Regions from separate parts of the Nitrogeniibacter aestuarii genome, predicted to be linked through region 2. Evidence: predicted binding sites of a transcription regulator. Region 2 holds the regulator's gene; each other region holds the start of a gene.

What was found. The regulator FNR, encoded in region 2, switches genes on or off when oxygen is low (the NO sensors DNR and NnrR bind a similar motif). The targets are predictions, from matches to a motif close to TTGANCTAGNTCAA.
Region 1: the regulator FNR is predicted to act here: its motif matches at 2,648-2,661, upstream of cobA (uroporphyrinogen-III C-methyltransferase).
Region 3: the regulator FNR is predicted to act here: its motif matches at 3,442-3,455, upstream of nirJ (heme d1 biosynthesis radical SAM protein NirJ).
Region 4: the regulator FNR is predicted to act here: its motif matches at 3,128-3,141, upstream of J0W34_RS00130 (hemerythrin domain-containing protein).

What each region holds. Positions count from the first base shown of each region.
Region 1 covers NZ_CP071321.1:4,007,835-4,012,880, forward strand. The annotation lists gene J0W34_RS18615 (c-type cytochrome) at 1-126, opposite strand, end outside; gene J0W34_RS18620 (c-type cytochrome) at 243-569, opposite strand; gene J0W34_RS18625 (nitrite reductase) at 834-2,564, opposite strand; gene cobA (uroporphyrinogen-III C-methyltransferase) at 2,721-3,656, shown strand; gene J0W34_RS18635 (TlpA family protein disulfide reductase) at 3,741-4,223, shown strand; gene J0W34_RS18640 (DUF6683 family protein) at 4,373-5,046, shown strand, end outside.
Region 2 covers NZ_CP071321.1:1,430,209-1,435,254, forward strand. The annotation lists gene J0W34_RS06595 (NnrS family protein) at 1-70, shown strand, start outside; gene J0W34_RS06600 (SirB2 family protein) at 81-452, shown strand; gene J0W34_RS06605 (hemerythrin domain-containing protein) at 473-1,012, shown strand; gene fnr (fumarate/nitrate reduction transcriptional regulator Fnr) at 1,056-1,799, opposite strand; gene hemN (oxygen-independent coproporphyrinogen III oxidase) at 1,928-3,319, shown strand; gene J0W34_RS06620 (sulfite exporter TauE/SafE family protein) at 3,375-4,082, shown strand; gene J0W34_RS06625 (rhodanese-like domain-containing protein) at 4,161-4,544, shown strand; gene J0W34_RS06630 (MerR family transcriptional regulator) at 4,535-4,951, opposite strand; gene J0W34_RS06635 (heavy metal translocating P-type ATPase) at 5,034-5,046, shown strand, end outside.
Region 3 covers NZ_CP071321.1:3,997,575-4,002,620, reverse strand. The annotation lists gene J0W34_RS18585 (hypothetical protein) at 1-529, opposite strand, end outside; gene J0W34_RS18580 (hypothetical protein) at 594-860, opposite strand; gene J0W34_RS18575 (hypothetical protein) at 946-1,521, opposite strand; gene J0W34_RS18570 (hypothetical protein) at 1,615-2,064, opposite strand; gene J0W34_RS18565 (hypothetical protein) at 2,146-2,511, opposite strand; gene J0W34_RS18560 (BON domain-containing protein) at 2,941-3,252, opposite strand; gene nirJ (heme d1 biosynthesis radical SAM protein NirJ) at 3,514-4,710, shown strand; gene J0W34_RS18550 (cytochrome D1 domain-containing protein) at 4,724-5,046, shown strand, end outside.
Region 4 covers NZ_CP071321.1:30,364-35,409, forward strand. The annotation lists gene J0W34_RS00115 (carbonic anhydrase) at 1-373, shown strand, start outside; gene J0W34_RS00120 (TMEM165/GDT1 family protein) at 593-1,171, opposite strand; yybP-ykoY riboswitch at 1,180-1,359, opposite strand; gene J0W34_RS00125 (NnrS family protein) at 1,416-2,615, opposite strand; gene J0W34_RS00130 (hemerythrin domain-containing protein) at 2,618-2,977, opposite strand; gene J0W34_RS00135 (RrF2 family transcriptional regulator) at 3,184-3,615, shown strand; gene J0W34_RS00140 (sigma-54-dependent Fis family transcriptional regulator) at 3,634-5,046, opposite strand, start outside.

The sequences.
Region 1 (5,046 bases), 2.1 Mb from region 2:
CCGGACCATGTTGATGATTTCATGCAGGCGTTCGCCACGCGGCTCGGCGTGGGCGGTGCCGACGGCCAGGGCAGCCAGCGCCACCATGACCACGATGTGGGTGAGATCGGCCCGTTCCAGCTTCATTGTCGTGTCTCCGATCGAATGCTGGCGTCACATTAACGATCAGGGGCAAAACGGGCCTTGATAAGCATCAAAGGGGGCCAATGGCCCCCTTTGACTTGACTCAGATCACGCCGTGATTACAGCGTGAGGATCCACTTGACGATGGTGTGCAGCTCTTCGTCGGAGACACGCTCCGGCGGGTTGGGCGGCATGGGGATGTTGCCCCAGTTGCCGGCACCACCAGCGCGCACCTTGTTGAACAGTTGTTCCTCGGCGCCCTCTTGCCCCTTGTACTTGGCGGCGACGTCCTTGAACATCGGGCCCATGCGCTTCTTGTCCACCTGGTGGCACGCGGCACAGCCCGCCTCCTGGAACAGGGTCGCGCCGTCAGCCGCATGAGCGGCCGGCATGGCCATCATGCCCACGAAGGCGACAGGGATCATTTTGATGATGATTTTTTTCATTGCTTCTTGCCTCTCCATTCACACAAAAAAACGCCCAATCTCGCTTATTGAACGCTTGCTGCTCCCGTGGTGTGATCGTGCCGCAACACCGCGACGCCGGACCGGGGCACCACCCGGTGGCCATCCTCGCCACCAGTGCAGGTCAACGATCATGCCATCAATCGGTTGACAGACAAACACGCGCCACCGACTTTTGCAGGTGGCGCGTGCGCCGGGGGCCTTGCGCCCCCGTTCTTGCGGACGGCCGTAGTCGCCCTGGGTCGATCAATACACGTCGTGCTGCGTGTTATAGACGTTGAAGTGACCGGTCGGGGTGATCAGCTTCGGATCCTTGATCACCGTCTTCAGTTCAAGGGTCTTGTCATCGACCACCACGATGGCCGAGGCCTTGTCCTTGGCAGACCACACCGAGAACCACACCTCGTCACCCGCCTTGTTGTACTCGGGCTGAACCACGCGCTTGGCACCACCGTCGTCCGGCAGGCCGGCCCACTCGCCGATCGGCAGCACCTTGTAACCGGCATCCAGGTTGTTGATGTCGTACACCGCAACCGACTGGCTCACGCCGGTGTCCGGGTGCAGCGGGTTATCCACATACAGATGCTTGGACTTGGGATGCGTCTTGATGAAGAGTGATCCGCCGCCCTGGCTCTTGAGGTTGGCCACCAGCTGCCACGCCTGCTTCGGATGCTTGGCCGGATCGGTGCCGATCAGGGCGATGGAATCGTCGCCCAGGTGACCCGTGGCCCACACCGGACCGAACTTCGGATGGACGAAGTTGGCGCCGCGACCCGGGTGCGGAATCGCGCCCACTTCGGTCAGGCCGACCAGCTTGCCTTCCTTGGCATCGATGGCCGCAATCTTGTTGGACTTGTTCGCCGCCACCATGAAGTAGCGCTTGGTGCTGTCCCAACCGCCATCGTGCAGGAAACGGGCGGAGCCGATTTCGGTGGTCTTGAGGTTCTCGATGTCCGAGTAGTCGACCATCAGAGTCTTGCCGGTCTCCTTCACGTTGATCACGAACTCGGGCTTGAAGTGCGAGGCCACGATGGAGGCCACGCGCGGTTCCGGGTGGTACTCCTGGGTATCGACGGTCATGCCGCGCGTGCCCACGACCTTGAGCGGCTCGAGCGTGTCGCCCTTCATGATCACGTACTGGGGCGGCCAGTAAGAGCCGGCCACCGCGAATTTGTCTTCATACCCCTTGTACTTGGAGGTATCGACCGAGCGAGCCTCGAGACCGACACGGATTTCGGCCACGTTGTCCGGCGTCTCCATCCACAGGTCGATCATATTGACCTTGGCATCACGGCCCACCACGTACAGGTAGCGTCCGGAGGCCGACAGGCGGGAGATATGCACCGCGTAGCCGGTCTTCACGATGTTGATGATCTGCTTGGTGTCGCCGTCGATCAGTGCCACTTCGCCGGTATCACGCAGCGTGGTGGAGAAGATGTTGCTGATGTTGTAGCTGTTCATCTTCTTGGTCGGACGCTTCTCGGGCGGCACGATCACCTTCCAGGTGGCCTTCATTTCGGCCATGCCGTATTCCGGCGGCTGCGGAGGCGTCTGCTGGACATAGCGGGCCATGAGGTCTACTTCATCCTCGGTCAGTTCGCCCGAGGTGCCCCAGTTCGGCATGCCGGCCGGGGAGCCATAGTTGATGAAGGTCTTGAGATATTCGGTGCCACGCTCAAGGGTGATGTCCGGGGTCAGCGGCTTGCCGGTGGCGCCCTTGCGCAGCACGCCATGACACCCGGCACAGCGCTCGAAGTAGACCTTGCGGCCCTTCTCGAACTCTTCCTTGGACATGGCGGGCGCCTTCGGATTGACGTCCTGGTGCATCTCGACGTCACCCAGGGGCGAACCACCTGCGCCTTCGTACTTGATTTCAGCTGCCGGCACATTCTTGTCGGCCGCAAAAGCCTGACTGACGGCAAACGGCATCGCCGCCAGCGCAAGCATCGTTAGTCCCAGTGTTCGACTCGTCTTCATGCTCGGTCTCCCTTTGATTGATCAAGCGGATGCACTTCGATCCGTTGCGGGGCGAACAATGAACCTCGCATCAGGTCGCGTCCTTGACTCGCGTCAAACTTATTCCGGTGCCCTCGGCGATAGAGTCTCCCCAACGATGCCAATGGAGAAACGGTCATGACCCGCCTGCCCGACTGCACGCACACGATGCGCCTCGACACCGACGCCCTGCCCTTTGTCATGCGGCGCCTGGTCGAACGTTTCGACGCCCGCGGCGTGACCCTGCGCAGCACCACCGGCCACCCGGCCTGTCCGGAGGGCGCACGCCAGCCCGCGCTCAGCCCGCGCACCGGCAAGGTGAGCCTGGTCGGCGCCGGCCCCGGCGACCCCGAACTGCTGACCCTGCGCGCCGCGCGCCTGATCGCCGCCGCCGACGTGGTGGTGTACGACGCCCTGGTGGGCGACGGCATTCTGGCGCTGATTCGTGATGACGCCGAGCGCATCTATGTGGGCAAACGTTCGGGCCATCACACTCTGCCGCAGGAAGACATCAACGTGCTGCTCGTGCGCCTGGCGCTGGCGGGGAAACAGGTGGTACGCCTGAAGGGGGGTGACCCCTTCATCTTCGGGCGCGGCGGCGAAGAGATCGAAGAGCTGGTCGACGCCGGCATCCGCTTCGAGGTGGTGCCGGGCGTCACTGCCGCCTCCGGCGTTTCGGCCTATGCCGGCATTCCGCTGACCCATCGCGACTACGCCCAGTCCTGTACCTTCGCCACCGGCCACCTCAAACAGGGCTCGGCGGATCTGGACTGGGAGGCCCTGGCCCGCCCCAATCAGACGGTGGTGATCTACATGGGCGTGGGCGCCCTGCCAGAGATCTCGCGTCAGCTGGTCGCCCATGGCGTACCAGCGAACATTCCGGCGGCGGCCATCCAGAACGGCACCCGGGACGATCAGCAGACCGTGGTCGCCACACTCGAGACGCTGCCCGCAGCGCTCAAGGCCGCCGGCCTCAAGCCGCCCTGCCTGCTCATTATCGGCGAGGTGGTGCGACTGCATGACCGGCTCAACTGGTTCGAAAGCGCCGCCGCGAAAGACCGCTGCGCCGCTTGAGCGGCGCACAGCTCACACGACCCGCATCGCCCGTTTCCAGTACGCTGTGGCAGTGGCGCCCTGACACGTACTGGAAGACACCTCATGATGCGACTGCTATGTACCCTCGCCCTGCTCCTGGCCACCAATCTGGTTCAGGCGGCCGACGCCAGCGCCTTCTTTGCCAGCGCACTGCCCGACCTCAGGAACCAGCCCATGCCCATGGCTCAGTTCAAGGGCAAACCGGTGGTGGTCAACTTCTGGGCCGAATGGTGCAAGCCATGCCGCAAGGAAATCCCCGAATTCGTCGCCCTTGCCGAGCGCGCTGGTGACCGCCTGACCGTGGTGGGCGTCTCGCTGGACGACTACGCCGACGAATCCGCTGAATTCGCCAGCTCGCTGGGGATCAACTACCCACTGGCCTTCGCCGGCGCCGCCGATGGCATCGACCTGATGCGGGCACTGGGCAACGCGCAGGGCGGCATTCCCTTCACCGCCATCATCGACGCCCACGGCGAAGTGGTGTTCGCCAAGCTCGGTCTGATGAGCGCCGAGGATCTGGAAGCGGCCACGCGCGGCCTGTACTGAAGTTGCGGCGGCGTAAACGCGCCGTTACGTTTCCCGTTGGACCCGCGCGACACTCGCGCCTATGCTGTTCGCATCCATTCGCATCGAACAGCCCGGCCCTGCGGGCGACGCAGGTCGATGCGCCCCATTGCCCGGACACCGCCGCCACCATGCACGCCCATCACCGCACGCCCCGACACCCGTTCCATGCCCTGCTGCTGGCATCGTTTCTGATCACGACAACCCTCGCGACGCCCACAGCCCAGGCCTTCGACTTCGCCCCGCCACCGCCGCCGGTGTATCAGGGCCTGATCTTCCCCCTCTTTCCCAATGGCAAGACCATTCCGTTCAGCGGCCGTCGCAGCACCTCGTCCGACTCGAAAACGTCTCGGCCCGACACCCGCGCCACGGGCAAGGCCCAGGTGCAGCAAAACGCCCTCGCGCTCGCCGCCCGGCTGCCGAACAACTACCGCGCGCAGATGAAAGACGTGTATGTCCAGTCCTTCGACGTCTTCACCCAGGTAGAGCAAAAGCTCAAGCTGCAGCGCGAAGATGTCGCCAACGGGCTGGCCGCGTTCATCGTCGGCAACTACATGGTGGCAAACAACGTGGAAGTGCCGGACGAGGACTTCGCCCGCGTGGTGCCCCAGGTGCGCAACGGCCTGCTCGCGAGCAAGCGATTCCAGACCCTGTCACCGGATCAGCGTCGCCAGCTCTACGAACAGACGGCGATGGTCGGCACCTTCATGGTCATCGCCCGCATGGCCTTCCGGAAGACCCCGAACCCACAGGCCGAAGCCTCGTTCCGGGAAACGGCACGCGCCAATCTCGCCGCCGTGCTGGA
Region 2 (5,046 bases):
GTTTGTGCTGTGGACTTTGCGGTATCTTCCAAGCTTTGTCCGTCCGCGCGTGGATGGAAAAGCCGGATAGGAAACTAACGATGTACATGGCCTTGAAACACCTGCACATGACATGCGTCGCATTGAGCCTGCTGGGCTTTGTGGTCCGTGGGTTCTGGATGATGACGGAGGCGCCGCAGCTCAAGGCGAAGCTCAGTCGCGTATTGCCGCACGTGGTCGATACGGTACTGCTGGGGAGTGCGATCGCGCTCGTGAGTTACTACGACGCGGTGCCCGACTGGGTGTGGGCGAAGGTGGTCGGCTTGCTCATCTACATCGTCCTCGGTACCGTAGCACTGAAGCGTGGGAAAACGCGCCAGGTACGGATCGCTGCATTCGTGCTGGCCTTGATCACGTTTGGCTGGATCGTGTCGGTGGCGCTCAGCAAGTCATCCGCCGGCTTCTTCGCTTGAGTTTCGGAGTCTAAAAGAGCATGACCGAATCGCTCATTCCTGTGGCGCCGGCCTTGGACGAACCGCTTGAAATCCTGTCCGCCTGCCACGGGCGGGTGAGGGCGAATCTTCAGACGCTGGACCGGCTCATTCGCTGGCTGCCCGATCACGGCGCTGACAAGGATGCGCAGCAGGCGGCAATCAATGTCATGCGCTACTTCAACCTCGGTGCGATGAACCATCACCAGGATGAAGAAGAGGATTTGTTCCCGGTGCTGCTCGAACGCTGCCCGGCGAATGTCCGCCAGCGCATCCGGCGCCTGGTTGCCTGGATCAAGGACGACCATCGCGCGCTGGAAGCCACCTGGGCGCAACTGCGTGAGCAGCTTGTGATGGTGGCGTCGGGTGACAGTGATCAGCTCGACGCAGACGTGGTGGCAAATTTTTCGGCGCAGTACCTCAATCACCTCGATCGGGAAGACAACGAGCTGTTTCCGCTGGCAGCCAATATTCTGACCGACGCGGACATCCGTCAGATGAGCGAGCGGATGCGGGCACGGCGAACCGGTAGCCATCAATGAAAACGGGCGCCAGAGGCGCCCGTTTTCATTGATTGAGGCTCAATCAGGCACTCGACTGATTGTTGAGCAGGGCCTTGAGGCCATCGATATCCAGGATCTTGATGTGTTTTTGCTGCACCGAAATCAGCCCCTGATCCTGGAAACGGGAGAAGGCCCGAGATACGGTCTCCAGCTTCAGACCGAGGTAGGAGCCGATTTCGTCGCGCGTCATGCGCAGGTGGAATTCGGCTGCGGAGAAACCGCGTGCAGTGAAGCGCTGTGACAGGTTGATCAGGAACGCTGCCAGGCGCTCCTCGGCACGCATGGACCCGAGCAGCATCATGACGCTGTGATCGCGCACGATCTCGCGGCTCATCACCTTGTGAAACTGGTGTTGAAGTGACTCGACCTCCCGTGACAGCTCTTCGAGCTTGTCGAAAGGAATGATGCACACTTCACTGTCTTCGAGCGCCTGCGCATCGCAGGTATGGTTCTCGGTGCTGATGCCATCCAGACCCAGAATCTCGCCGGACATCTGGAAGCCGGTGACCTGATCCCGCCCGTCCTCGAAGAGCACGTTGGTCTTGAAAGACCCGGAACGCACAGCGTAAATGGCCTCGAAATGATCGCCGGCGCGGTAGAGGTGCTGGTGACGCTTCACCTTTCGACGGCTGCCGATGAGTTCATCAAGCTGCTCGATCTCGCCGTTCTCGAGTCCAAACGGCAGGCATAACTCCTGCAGATTGCACTGGGAACAGGCGGTTTTCAGGTCCGCTGCCGTGACCTTGATGATGGCGCCGCGTTGCATTCAGCTCTCTCTCCGTCTTACTTCCAGTTGCTTGTTCCGGGGCTGTCCGGCAAGCCCCGTTGATCCACGTCAACTCAGTTGGGGCGGGTTTTTGAGATGGTAGGCTCCAATCGAGGAAGCCGCAAATCATGGACAACCAGAAAGAACTTGTATTCGACCCGAACCTGATCCGCAAATTCGACGTCAATGGCCCACGCTACACGTCGTACCCGACAGCGGACCGCTTCGTCGAAGCCTTCAATGCCGACGCGCTAACCGATTGGCTTGGACAGCGCGCGGGCGGGGGGTTGAGCCGACCCTTGTCATTGTACTTCCACATTCCGTTCTGCAACACCATTTGCTACTACTGTGCCTGCAACAAGATCATCACCAAGGACCACAGTCGTTCCGCCAAGTATCTGAAATACCTGGCGAAAGAAGTGGCCATGCAAGCGGCTGCCCTTAATGGAAGCCGGGAGGTGATCCAGCTCCATCTGGGCGGTGGTACGCCCACTTTCCTGTCGCATGACGAAATGCGCGAGCTCATGACCATCGTGCGACAGCATTTCACGCTGTTGCCCGACGGCGAATATTCGATCGAGGTGGACCCGCGCAAGGTCGACTACGCCACCGTGGCGATGCTCGCAGAAGCAGGTTTCAATCGTATGAGCATCGGCGTGCAGGATTTCAACATCGATGTTCAGCGAGCGGTCAATCGGGTACAGAGCTTCGACGAGACCAAGCTCGTGCTTGATGCCGCGCGCGAAACGGGTTTTCAGTCGATCAGCATGGACCTGATCTACGGCTTGCCCAAACAGAATGTGATCAGCTTCAATCGCACACTGCAGCAGGTGCTTGAACTGTCACCCGACCGCATTTCACTCTACAGCTACGCTCACCTGCCAGGGCTGTTCAAACCCCAGCGGCGCATCGACGCGGCCGACATGCCCAGTGCCGACACCAAGCTCCAGATCCTTCAACTGGCCATTCGCCGGCTGACCGAGGCGGGCTACGTCTACATCGGCATGGATCACTTCGCCAAGCCGGACGATGAACTGGCCATCGCCCAGCGCCAGGGCCGGTTGCATCGAAACTTTCAGGGCTACAGCACGCACGCCGAATGTGACCTGCTGGCCTTCGGTGTGTCGGCCATCGGCAAGATGGGCCCAACGTATTCACAGAACGTGAAAACGCTCGACGAGTATTACGACGCCCTCGATCAGGATCGCCTGCCTGTGCTGCGCGGTATCGAGGCGACCCAGGACGATCTGCTGCGCCGTTCGATCATTCAGGCGTTGATGTGCCACTTCGAGCTGTCGATTCCTGCGCTCGAACAGGCGCACATGATCGATTTCAAGAGTTACTTCGCGGCCGAACTCGAAGACCTCCGCGCCATGGCCAAATCGGGCCTGGTGACCGTGGGTGACGAGTGGCTCACCGTCGAGCCTGCCGGGCGCCTGCTGGTGCGTGGCATTGCCATGGTTTTCGACAAGTACCTGCGCGCCGATCGCGAACGGGCCCGCTACTCCAAGGTGATCTGACGCTGGGGCAGGTCGCGTGCTAGGCTCGCGGCCTGTCGTCTCGTTCTGATGTCCCATGCCCGAAACCGGTTACTTCGCTGTCTTTCTCATTGGCCTGCTCGGTGGAACGCACTGCGTCGCCATGTGCGGCGGGATTGTGGGCGCGCTGACCGTTCAGATCCCCGGGCAGGTCAAGCGCCAGTGGCCGATCCATCTCACCTATAACCTCGGCCGCATCACCACGTATACGGCGCTCGGGGCCCTGCTCGGGGCCATCGGCTCGGTGGGCTTGTTGTTTGACAACTTTCTGCCGGTCCAGATGACGCTGTATGTGCTCGCCAACGTCATGCTCGTGGCACTCGGCCTGTACCTCACCGGTTTCACCAAGTTGCTGGCTCCCATCGAAAAAGCAGGGCATGGCATCTGGAAGCGTGTTCAACCACTCACCCGGCGTTTCCTGCCGGCGCGTGGGCCAGCGCAAGCCTTTCCGCTCGGATTGCTGTGGGGGCTGATTCCGTGCGGGCTCATCTACTCGGTGCTTGCCACTGCACTGGTCACCGGGTCGGCGGCCCGAGGGGCAGGGTTGATGCTGGCCTTCGGTCTTGGCACCTTGCCCAACCTGTTGCTGGCCGGCATGTTGCTCAAGCGTCTGAGAGGTATCACGCGCAATACTTGGGTGCGCACGGGCTCCGGCATTCTCGTCCTGGCGTTTGGCGTCTATGGCCTGATCAACGCCCCGACGCTGGGTGCGGCCTTGTGGAGTGGGGTGGTCTGCCACACCTGAAGGGAAAGGGCACTGCGGCGCACGACATGGAAAGGCGCGCTATCATGTCTATATTCAGTTTCTCTAATGGAGTAAGCCGTGGCCAAAACCAGTCATGACCTCGTCGTCGAGGCCAAATCCAAGATCAAGGAAGTGTCCGTGGTCGACGCCCGCGAAATGATCCAGAGCGGCGCGGTCGTGCTCGATGTGCGCGAACCTGGCGAATTCGAGAACGGGCATGTACCGGGCGCCATCAACTTGCCGCGCGGTCTGCTGGAATTCAAACTGGCCGCCACCCCCGAACTCAATCAGCCGGACACACCCATTGTGGTCTACTGCAAGACCAGCGGTCGCTCTGCGCTGGCCGTGGCAACCCTGGCGGACATGGGCGTGACCAATACCGTGAACATGGGTGGCGGCTACGATGCCTGGGCCGAAGCGGGTTATCCGACCGACAAGCCGCCCGCAATCGATTACAACTGATCGGCCGGCTCGTCCGGATGGGCGAGCGTATGCAGGATGGGGCAGGGCTGGGCCTCGCTGCCATGCGCGCAGCAGATCACCAGCTCGGCCAGGGCCTGCTTCATGGACTGGAGTTGTTCGATCTGCGCTTCGATGCGGATCAGTTTTTCAGAGGCGATCTGTCTGGCCAGCGTGCGGTCCTCGTGCTCGTCGAGATCCAGCAGCTCGGCAATCTCGTCGAGCGAAAATCCCAAGGCCTGAGCGCGCTTGACGAAGCGCAGGCGGGAGAGCACGTTCTGGTCGTAGCGGCGGATGCTGCCGCCGGGTAGCGCCGGCGTGGGCAGCAGACCGCGTCGCTGGTAGTAGCGTACGGTCTCGACCCCGACGTCGGCCGCCTTGGCCAACTGGCTGATGGTCATCGATGACATGCGAACCCCGTTGAAAGTGTGTTGACTCTGTACTCAGGTACGGAGTTTAGACTCATATCCATTGAATGGTTCGGAGTTCATCATGAACGCACCCC
Region 3 (5,046 bases), 2.1 Mb from region 2:
GCGAAATCTCTCGAAGGCTGCTTTCCAGTGCCAAGTATATGTCCCGCCAAATTCTGTATTCCATTTGAGAAGGTCTAGCCCCATCTGGCTCGCGGTAAAGTCGAAGTTCCTCATCAGCCAATGTCTGATTGCCGTGATGTTTTAGCAGCAGATGAGAATATACGGTTCGAACATTGCCGACCCAGAATGCCTCGGGCCTGAGCATCATCGCCATTTCTGAGCCTAGGCTAATCCGCAGATATGGGAGATTCGCGCGATAAATAGTGTCGGGAACGTGGTTAGAGTCGGATAGCGCATCCAAATCTCGAGCTAAGGCAAACACTGAATCTGGCCGACTATTGCTAAGGACTTGGGGGCCGAGACCATGCTCGGCGGCGCTGTAGTTACCAGCCGGATCCGAAATGCCGAGGGCCAAATCGACGTAATTCTGGATGTTCGCTGAGGAGAAATAGCCTCTGAGGCGCTGCTGCGCCGCGATACGGCGCTGATAGTGGGAAAAAACATCATTCATTCGAAGATTGGTAAGCATCAACGCCCCTTTCTTGGTGTGCGCGTGATCGCGTGCAAGTACTTTTGCCAATTACTGGACATAGCTATGTTTTGCCTTTTGGTTCCACACCCAGAGCAAGCGCTTCATACCCAACCGCCAAATTCGCTTGCGCGCTCGCAAGGAGATCAAGGTAGTTTTCCTGAAACGGCTCAGATAGAGTCTTCTCCAATTGCCCTGCAATTTTCATGAACGCAACGAATTCCGAGTTGTTCCTTAGACGAAACTGGTTGTCTTGATCAAACCGCGCAAAAAATTCGAACAGCACAAGGGCTTCATCGCGCGACAAATGTACGGCGATGCTATCGCTCATGACGCCCAACGCCCACATAAGCGGCCGAGCGATAGCGAGGTCCGGCGACCGCAGGGAGCGAACTTGATGTGATTGTTATGGTTTTCTATAGCCATAGCCAATTGAAATCGATTCGTGATACACAGATATCTGTATTGGACCGTTCATTTAGCTCTTTCATCCATACAAGCAATTGTTTTTGGACTCGCAAATGGTGGCGATAACGTAAAGAATATGGCGACTGCTTCAAGACAGAGTGGCATATTGAAAGGGCGGTGGTTTTGGATTTTCGCAGTTTCGCAAATACCCGAGCATCCAAGGGGACATGCAGGAAAGGCAGTAGGTGCCGTGCTTCAGAATATTTCGTTAATTGATGCATGAATGTGTTTGCAAATTTTGCGGCCACCGACATTGGTTCGTTGTAATTATGAACATGCTTGCATATATGCCGGGCAAGCTCGCGAGTTAATGTGAAGTGCCATTTTTCATATTCTTGTGCGGTTTTTATTTTTTCGAGGCTGGCTAGAGAAAATTGCTTAACAAAATAGTCCGCGACTAGCGCCTTAGTTCCCTTCATAACGACGGGCTTCTTTCCTCGGCTCATCGAAGAAGGGTACGACATTTTCGCTGTCTCTTTGACAATGCATCCCGCTCGATCTTCCTTCGTCAGTGGAAATGTCATTTTTCAACCATAACGTGAAGGTAAGGGGCTGCGCTTTAGCGCAGTCCCAGCGCAGCGAAGCGGAGCGAACTTGACCGTAGGGTTGGGTATTTGCTAGATAAGCCAATGTTTATTAGTGCGATCAAATGCTTCGACCAACTGAGGCGGAACCAAGAAAATAAAGTAGGAATCACCAAAGGTTTCCACGATTCGGAGCGCCCTCAGCGGCGGCTGAAGTAGTTCCGTGAGTTGGCGCGGCACCTCATAGATCCGCTGTTTCGCCAATGATGCCGACGCCCTCATTAGCGCGTCGCGCTCTTGGTCGGATAGGTACTCCAAGTTTTCCAGAATGTCTTCAAGAGATGCCTTCCAATCAACCACTGTTCCATGTCTTCCCTCAATGCTCTCAAATAATATTTGCTCGCTTTCCTCGTCAGATGCATTTTTCATGCGCTCAAGAATAATTGCATCAGCGCCGAGCAACTGAGCTGTTCCAACGAGATGAGCTTTTGTACCTTCGGCGGTACGACCGAAAGAGCGTTTTAACCAGCTAACGAATGACATATGCCTCCCAGAGATGCCCAACGCTAGCGTAACGAGCCGGTTTGGAGCGCCAGCGGAAAACCGGTCCCGTTGACGCGATTGTTAGTTGTTGAAGTAGTCAGCATAAAAATCCTTGGCGTCTTCCCAGTCTGAATCAAACGCTTCAACTACACGGCCTAAATACTGCCGGTCATTCCAAGGCCCATTTTTCTCTGCCTCAACGAGGGCTTCAGCAAAATCACGTTTTAACTCATGCCATTGGAGTGCATGACAACATAATTCAATTAGCCCCTCTTCAACTTTTTTGCTGTACCAGAGTCTTTTAATTGCTTCGCAGAATTCCGAACGCAATGCAGGGTTTCGCTTAATCAGATCAAGCATACCTGTGCAAAAAGGGACAATGCTGGAAATGTTGCCCGTTCTTTCCACCTCAGCACTCGCCTCGTAAGCCAAGCGTTCAAAATCCAATATCACATTCATAGCTATAGAAAACTAACTCGTTGTAGACCGCAAAATTGCGGGCGTAACCACGGGACTGCGGTATAACCTGCCGAAGCCGGCAGGCTGAATCCCTTGATGACACTGGGACTTACAACAGAAACTGTATTTATGTGCAGTGATAACCAAATCAACAAACCCCGCAGTCGTGACAGGAGCATTTCGTGCCCACGAGCATACGATTGGCATGACGTCATGTCTATCGAATGTGTTCGAGCGGCTTACGCCAAGGACCGCTTCAGGTCCGAAGGGGACCGTTAGCGCGAGAGCTCGACAGACCGCTCCTCGCCAGTGGCGATCATTCGCATACGCCTCCCGCACATCCCCGAAGCAGTAAACGTAAAAAAGGCGACTGGTCAGGTCGCCTTTTCAGAGTTTCGACGTATCAGCGGGAATAGGTCAGGACTTGACCTGGATCTCGTTGTTTACATCTTTCACGCCCGGGGTCTGGCGTGCCAGGGCTTCGGCCTTGTTCTTTTCAAGGGAAGACTTGGCGAAGCCGGAGAGCTGGACGGTGCCCTTGAGCGTCTCGACGCTGATGGCCATGGCGCTCACCACGGGGTCTTTGGCGAACTTCGCCTTCACGCGGGTGGTAATGGTGGCGTCGTCGACATATTCGCCAACGGTGGATTGGTCTCGGGTGACGGCGCAGCCGACGGCGGACAGCGAGAGCAGTCCGGCGAGGGCGACACTCATGACTGTGCTTTTCATGGGTTGCTCCTTGGTCTGTTGAGTTGTTGTTCGCGGCCAAGGTGGGTGGGAGAGACACCGTGGAAGCGACGAATCCACTGTACGTGCCGCCGATGGCCGGGCCTGTCCGCCACGGCTGATAGCCTTGTCAGCCGATTCCTGCACGGGCATCCGGAGCGGCTGGGGAATTCGTCGGCATGGCCGATGCGCTTGACGCCAATCAACGCACACGGACAGGTGGCGCCGGACAATGCCTGCACGAACTTCGAGGAGTGCTCTGGCATGTTTCGCCTCTCACAGTACATGCAGGAACTGGTCAAGCCGACCGAGGCCGGGCCGCGCCGCGACCTGCCCGGCCCGGTGGTGATCTGGAACCTGATCCGCCGCTGCAACCTCACCTGCAAGCACTGCTATTCCATTTCGGCGGACACGCATTTCCCGGGTGAGCTGAACACGTCGCAGGTGTTTTCGGTGATGGACGATCTGAAAGCCGCCAAAGTGCCGGTGCTGATCCTCTCGGGCGGCGAGCCGCTGTTGCGCCCCGACATCTTCGAGATCGCCCATCGTGCCAAATCGATGGGTTTCTACACCGCGCTGTCGTCCAACGGCACGCTGATCACCGAAGAGAACATTGATCGCATTGCCGCCGTCGATTTCAACTACGTGGGCGTGAGCCTGGATGGCATCGCCGGGACGCACGACCGCTTCCGCCGCAAGGAAGGGGCGTTCGACGAGTCTCTGGACGGCATTCGCCTGTGCCGCGAGCTGGGTGTCAAGGTGGGCGTGCGCTTCACCATGACACAGGACAATGCCGACGATCTGCCCGCCTTGCTCGACCTGGTGGAGGAAGAGCGCATCGACCGCTTCTATTTTTCACACCTGAACTACGCTGGGCGGGGTAACAAGAACCGCAAGGACGATGCCCACCACCAGCTCACCCGCTGGGCGATGGATCTGCTCTTCGAGACCTGCTGGAGCGACGTGCTCGCCGGTCGGGTGCGCGAATTCACCACCGGTAACAACGATGCCGATGGCGTCTATTTCCTGCAGTGGGTGGAACGGCACTTCCCGGAGAAGGCGGAGCACCTGCGCGCGAAGCTCGTCCAGTGGGGCGGTAACGCCAGCGGCGTGAACGTGGCCAATATCGACAACCTGGGCAATGTGCACCCGGACACCATGTGGTGGCACCACACCCTGGGCAACGTGAAGGAGCGGGCCTTTGGCGAGATCTGGTCCGATACCTCCGACCCGCTGATGGCGGGGCTCAAGGCCCGGCCCCGGCAGGTGAAGGGGCGTTGCGGCGACTGCGCCTTCTTTGACATCTGCGGTGGCAACACGCGGGTGCGGGCGCAGCAACTGACCGGCGACGCCTGGCAGGAAGACCCGGCCTGTTATCTCGATGACGACGAAATCGGCGTCCGCCACGGGCTGCGTCAGCCGCGCGTGCAGCTCACGCCTTTCGTGCGACGCTCGGCCTGACGGAGCCACGGCAATGCACACCCTCATTCATGTGATCGTGCTGGTGGCCCTGGCGCTGGGCGTGTCGTTTGCGCGCGCCGATGCGCCGGGCGAAGGCGAACGCATTTACGAGCAGCATTGCGCCGCCTGCCACGGTGCCGGGCGCATCGGTCAGATGGGGCCGGCCTTGCTGCCCGAGAGTCTGGCGCGCCTGAAGCCGGCCGTCGCAAAACAGGTGATTGCCAATGGGCGTGCCGCTACCCAGATGCCGGCCTTTGCCGGCACGCTTTCGAGCGCGCAGATCGATGCCGTGGCGGCATGGATCTACACCGACACCGGCGTTGTGCCTGAGTGGAG
Region 4 (5,046 bases), 1.4 Mb from region 2:
GGGGGTGAGCGACATCGTCATCTGCGGGCATTCCAACTGTGGCGCCATGGGGGCGATCGCCAGCTGCGCCTGCCTGGACGAGATCCCGGCCGTGGCTCACTGGCTGCGCTATGCCGACGCCGCCAAGGCCATCATCAATGGCCGCACGCATGGCTCGGATCGCGAGCGCGCCGATGACCTGGTGCGTGAAAACGTGATCGCCCAGCTCGCCAACGTGCGGACTCATCCCTCGGTGGCCCGCGCCCTGGCGGAGCGCCGGCTCAACCTGCATGGTTGGGTGTACGACATCGAGAACGGGGCCATTCAGGCGCTCGACGGGCAATCCCATACCTTCGTGCCGCTGGCGGACAACCCGCAGGTGCGCGCGACCTGAGGTGGAGCGCGATAGCGCCATTCAATTGAATTCATCAACGAATTCGAATGGCGCTATCCCATCCGGACCGTCACACTGAGCCCATGTCTTGATCAAGGGAGAACGACATGGCTCAAGGACTCAGGCACGCCGCCGCCGCGCACCCGGTGAGACTGGTGCTCGGCGTGCTCATCAATCTGGCAGGCTACTGGTCGCTCGTCAGCCACTGGTGAGCCACCCCTAGACGCCGAGGCTTTTCCCCGCCCCCAGCAGCGTCGCCACGCCCAGCACCGCAAAGATCGCCGCGGCGATCCCGTGCGCCACCCGCACCGGAATGCGGTCCGCAATGCGGTCGCCGAGCAGCACGGCCGGCGCGTTGGCGATCATCATGCCCAGGGTGGTGCCCGCGACCACGCTGGCAAAGGCCTGGTACTGGGCGGCCAGCGCCACGGTGGCGATCTGTGTCTTGTCGCCCATCTCTGCCAGGAAGAAGGCCACCAGTGTGGTGCCGAACACCCCGTAGTGGGTCCTGGTGGTGGTTTCCTCGTCGTCGATCTTGTCCGGAATCAGGGTCCACACCGCCATGGCGATGAAGGACACGCCGAGGATCCAGCGCATGGTCTCGGGGGCGAACAGGGAGGTGATCCACGCCCCCAGCGCGCCGGCACCGGCATGGTTGGCGACGGTGGCCACGAAGATGCCGAGAACGATCGGCCAGGGCTTGCGAAAGCGCGCCGCCAGGATGAAGGCGAGCAGTTGGGTCTTGTCGCCGATTTCAGCGAGGGCGACGATACCGGTGGAGACGAGCAGGGCTTCCATGAAACGATCCTGGCCGGAAGAAGACGATTGACCACGTCACCGCTCCGGCCTCGGGCGATGGGTGGTCAAAGGTCTTGCCAATTCCTCAGGAACCGCTTGCGCCATGCCCGGGTTGGTGAAGGCAGGCAAGTATGTTGACGCAAGGCCCTTCCGCGCGGGAAGGGAGGCTACTCCCCAATGACGGGGCGATCATATCACCGGCGGACGGCGTGTGGTGCACCTCGGGGTGCTGTGCGCCGTGCGCTCAGCCCGGCATGCCGTCGGCGCGGGTGCTGATCAGCCAGCGTCCATAGCGCCCGACGAAAATCACCATGGCCGCCGCGAACATCAGCCCGGACACCGTGATCAGCATCGGCGCCGCGCCGCCACTCGGCCAGGCGGCGGCCAGACGCACGGCAGCGGCCGCCACCATGAGTGCGAAGGCGACGGGCATGTCGCGGGTGAGTTTGAGCGGGCGTCCGGTGTGCCCGAGCGCCGTACGGCTCATCATGCCCAGGGTCAGCACGCCGATACCGCCCACGCCCACCAGATGCACCCCGGCCGACAGCCAGGCCTCGCGCCCGGCCAGCGCCATGGCGAGCACGCCAAGGCCCACGGCGGTGAAGGCATAGCCCACATACAGCACCCACAGCAGTGGCTGTCCCCACATGCGCCGATGGGCCGAACGCAGCAGCAAGCCCAGATTCAGGAGTGCCGTGCCGATGCCCAGCACGTCCACCAGCAGCGGTGGGCCACCGAAGGCCGCGAGGGCGGCGAGCGCCACGGTCGCGGTCACGCTGGCCCAGCCCGCCCAGGTCGGTGTGGAGACCTGTGGCACCCCCAGCGCCCGGTGGGCGAAGAACGGAATCACACGCAGGCCGATGATGACGATGAAGGCAGCCACCAGCAGCAGCCCGCTGGCCAGCATCCGCATCGGGGCGATATCCACCCGTTCGGCGACCGACAACAGATAGACCAGATTGGCCAGGCCGAATCCGGTGAGCAGCACGGGCAGCAGATAGTTGCGCTGGCTGCGCACCCGCAGCACCGGGCGGGCCAGCATGATCGCCGCCTGCAGGAAGAAGGTGACCGAGAGGGCCGCCGTGATGATCGGCGTGCCATGCTCGAGCGCGGCGGCCACCCGTGCCGCCACCCACAGCGCGGTCAGTCCGGCCAGCGGCAGCCCGCGGGTGGGGGGCTGCCCGGTCCATGTGGCCGCGGCGGTGAGCAGAAAGCCGACGATGATGGCCCCCGCGTAACCCCAGATCATTTCATGCCCATGCCAGTAGAGGCCGGGCAGGGCGTCGCTGCCGCTGTAGCCCAGCGCCCAGGCACTCACCGCCACCGCGACGAACAGCGCGGCCAACAGGTATAGAGGGCGGAAGGCCATGGCAAAGCTGGCGGTCCAGCCGGGCTGGTTGGGCGTCAGCCGGCGGGTGGGTTCGCCAAGTGCGATGAACGCCATGCTCAGATCTCCACCAAGGCACCGAGCGCTTCGATTCGCTCGAACAGTTCGCGCTCCTCGAAGCGCACATGCGCCGCCAGCAGCTCGCCGGCGCGGGCCAGCCCGAGGCCGCGAACGGCCTGTCGCAGCGCCTGTTCAAGGTCTGCATGTTCGCGCTTGAGGCGGGTGTAGAGCGCCCGATCGCCGGGTGTCGTGTCGAGAACGTCGGCAAAGCGCCGCTCCTCTTCGGCAAAGTGGGTGAGGAGGGTGTCCAGCTGCCTGTCCAGATCGGGGACGCGCTCGCCGCGCTCAAGCTGGCGTGCCAGGCGCAGTGCGCTGTGGTGTTCCCGGGAGAGATCGATCAATTCGTCGCTGCGTTTCATGGGGCGGTGTCCAGTGGGGCTGGGGGTGCCAATGCCGGTCGCTGCGCGTTCGACTTCATCTTCAGCCCAGGATGAAACGCGTCTGGCGCCGGCACTTATAGAGGTATTATCGATGCATCTTTAAAAGAGTCAACTTGAATGCATCTTTTATTGACCGGCCTCAATATAATGGCCACACGCCCTCACACCCCCCGAGTCGAGTGTCGATGCACATCACCCAACACACCGATTACGCGCTTCGCGTGCTGATGTTCCTGGCGGCCAACGAACATCGGCGGCCGACCATCAAGGAGATTTCGGACACCTTCGGCATTTCGCGCAATCACCTCATGAAAGTGGTCAATGCGCTGATCCGCGAGGGCTTTGTCCAGGGCATGCGGGGGCGTGGCGGGGGCTTGCGCCTGGCGCAGCCGCCGGCACAGATCCGCCTCGGGACCGTCGTGCGGGTGATGGAACCGAGCATGAATCTGGTCGAGTGTTTCGGCACCGGCGGCGAGTGCCTGCTGCAACCGGGATGCCGGCTGACCGGGGTGCTGAGCCGAGCGCTCGAGGCGTTCATGGCGCAGCTCGACGCGTCCACGCTGGCTGACATCGTCGGCCCCCGGCAGCATCAGGTCATGTTTGTGGCCACGACCTGACGCCGATGCGCTCAGGGGTCAGCGCGCACTGAGCCGTTGCCCGCGCTGCTGCATCACTTCGTCGTAGAGGCCGTAGTCACGCAGTTTCTGGTAGAGCGTGCTTTTGGCGATTGCCAGTTGTCGCGCCGCCCGGGTCAGGTTGCCGCCGGTGTCGGCGATGGTGCGGCGAATCAGCTCGGCCTCCATGTCGGTGATGCGTCCGGGGCTGTTCAGGGGCGTGACGGCCGGCTGCGTCGGCATCGGCATGTCTTCGAACTCGGGCGGTAGCGTGTCGACGGTGAGATGCTCGCCATCACTGACCAGCAGCATGCTCTCGACCACATTGCGCAGCTCGCGCACGTTGCCGGGCCACTCGTAGCTGGCCAGCCGAGCCAGTACCGCTTCATCCACGCTGGGCACCGGCAGGCCATGTCGTTCGGCAAAGTGAGCGAGGAAATGATCGACCAGGCGCGGCACGTCGCCGGGCCGGTCGCGCAGGGCGGGGATGCGGATGGAAGTGACCGCGACGCGGTAGTACAGATCCATGCGGAATCGCCCGTCGGCCACTTCCTGGCGCAGGTCGCGGTTGGTGGCCGCCACCAGCCGGAAATTGGTCTTGCGCGGGGCGTTCTCGCCCAGCCGGTAGATCTCCCCATGCTCGAGCACCCGCAGCAGATGGGGCTGCAGGTCCATGGGCATTTCGCCGATCTCGTCGAGGAACAGCGTACCGCCGTTGGCCGCCTCGATCTTGCCGATCAGGCCGCCGCGCCGCGCGCCGGTGAAGGCGCCGTCCACATAACCGAACAGCTCGCTGGCCAGCAGCTCTCGCGACAGCCCGCCGCAGTTGAGCGGCACGAAGGGCCCGTCGCCCACCGGGCTGGCGCGGTGAATGCCCTGGGCGAATTCCTCTTTGCCGACGCCGGTCTCGCCCAGCAGCAGTACCGGCACCTTCGAGCGCGCCAGCTGCCCGGCCTTGCGCACGGCGGTTTGCAGACCGCGGTCCCCGGTGACGATGTTGGCAAACCCGGCGGCGGGGGCCTCGCGGGGCTGGTCCGGCTGCTTGCGCACGCGGGCCAGCGAAGGCAAGGGCAGGATCAGCAGGGTGCCGATGCGCTCGCCCTGGGCTTCGACCGGCGCCAGCCAGTCCGGGCGCAGCCAGGGCGGCAGCTCGGCCGGGTCGCCATCGATGGCCAGGGCGGGAATCCGCCGTGGCTGGGCCAGGTCGAGGTCGGCGCCCAGCGAGGTGAGGACCGCCTGGGCATGGTTGTTGGCCTTGACCGGGAAGCCGCGCCGATCGAAGAGCACCACCGTGTCGGTGCCCGAAGACCAGTAGGGCAGCGCGGTTTCGAGCAGACGCAGACGCAGCTCCGTCTCGCGCATCTTGAGACGGCTCTCGATGCGGTTGGCGGTGGTCACCACCAGCGCCAGGCTCTGGCGGTTGTAGGTCTCCGA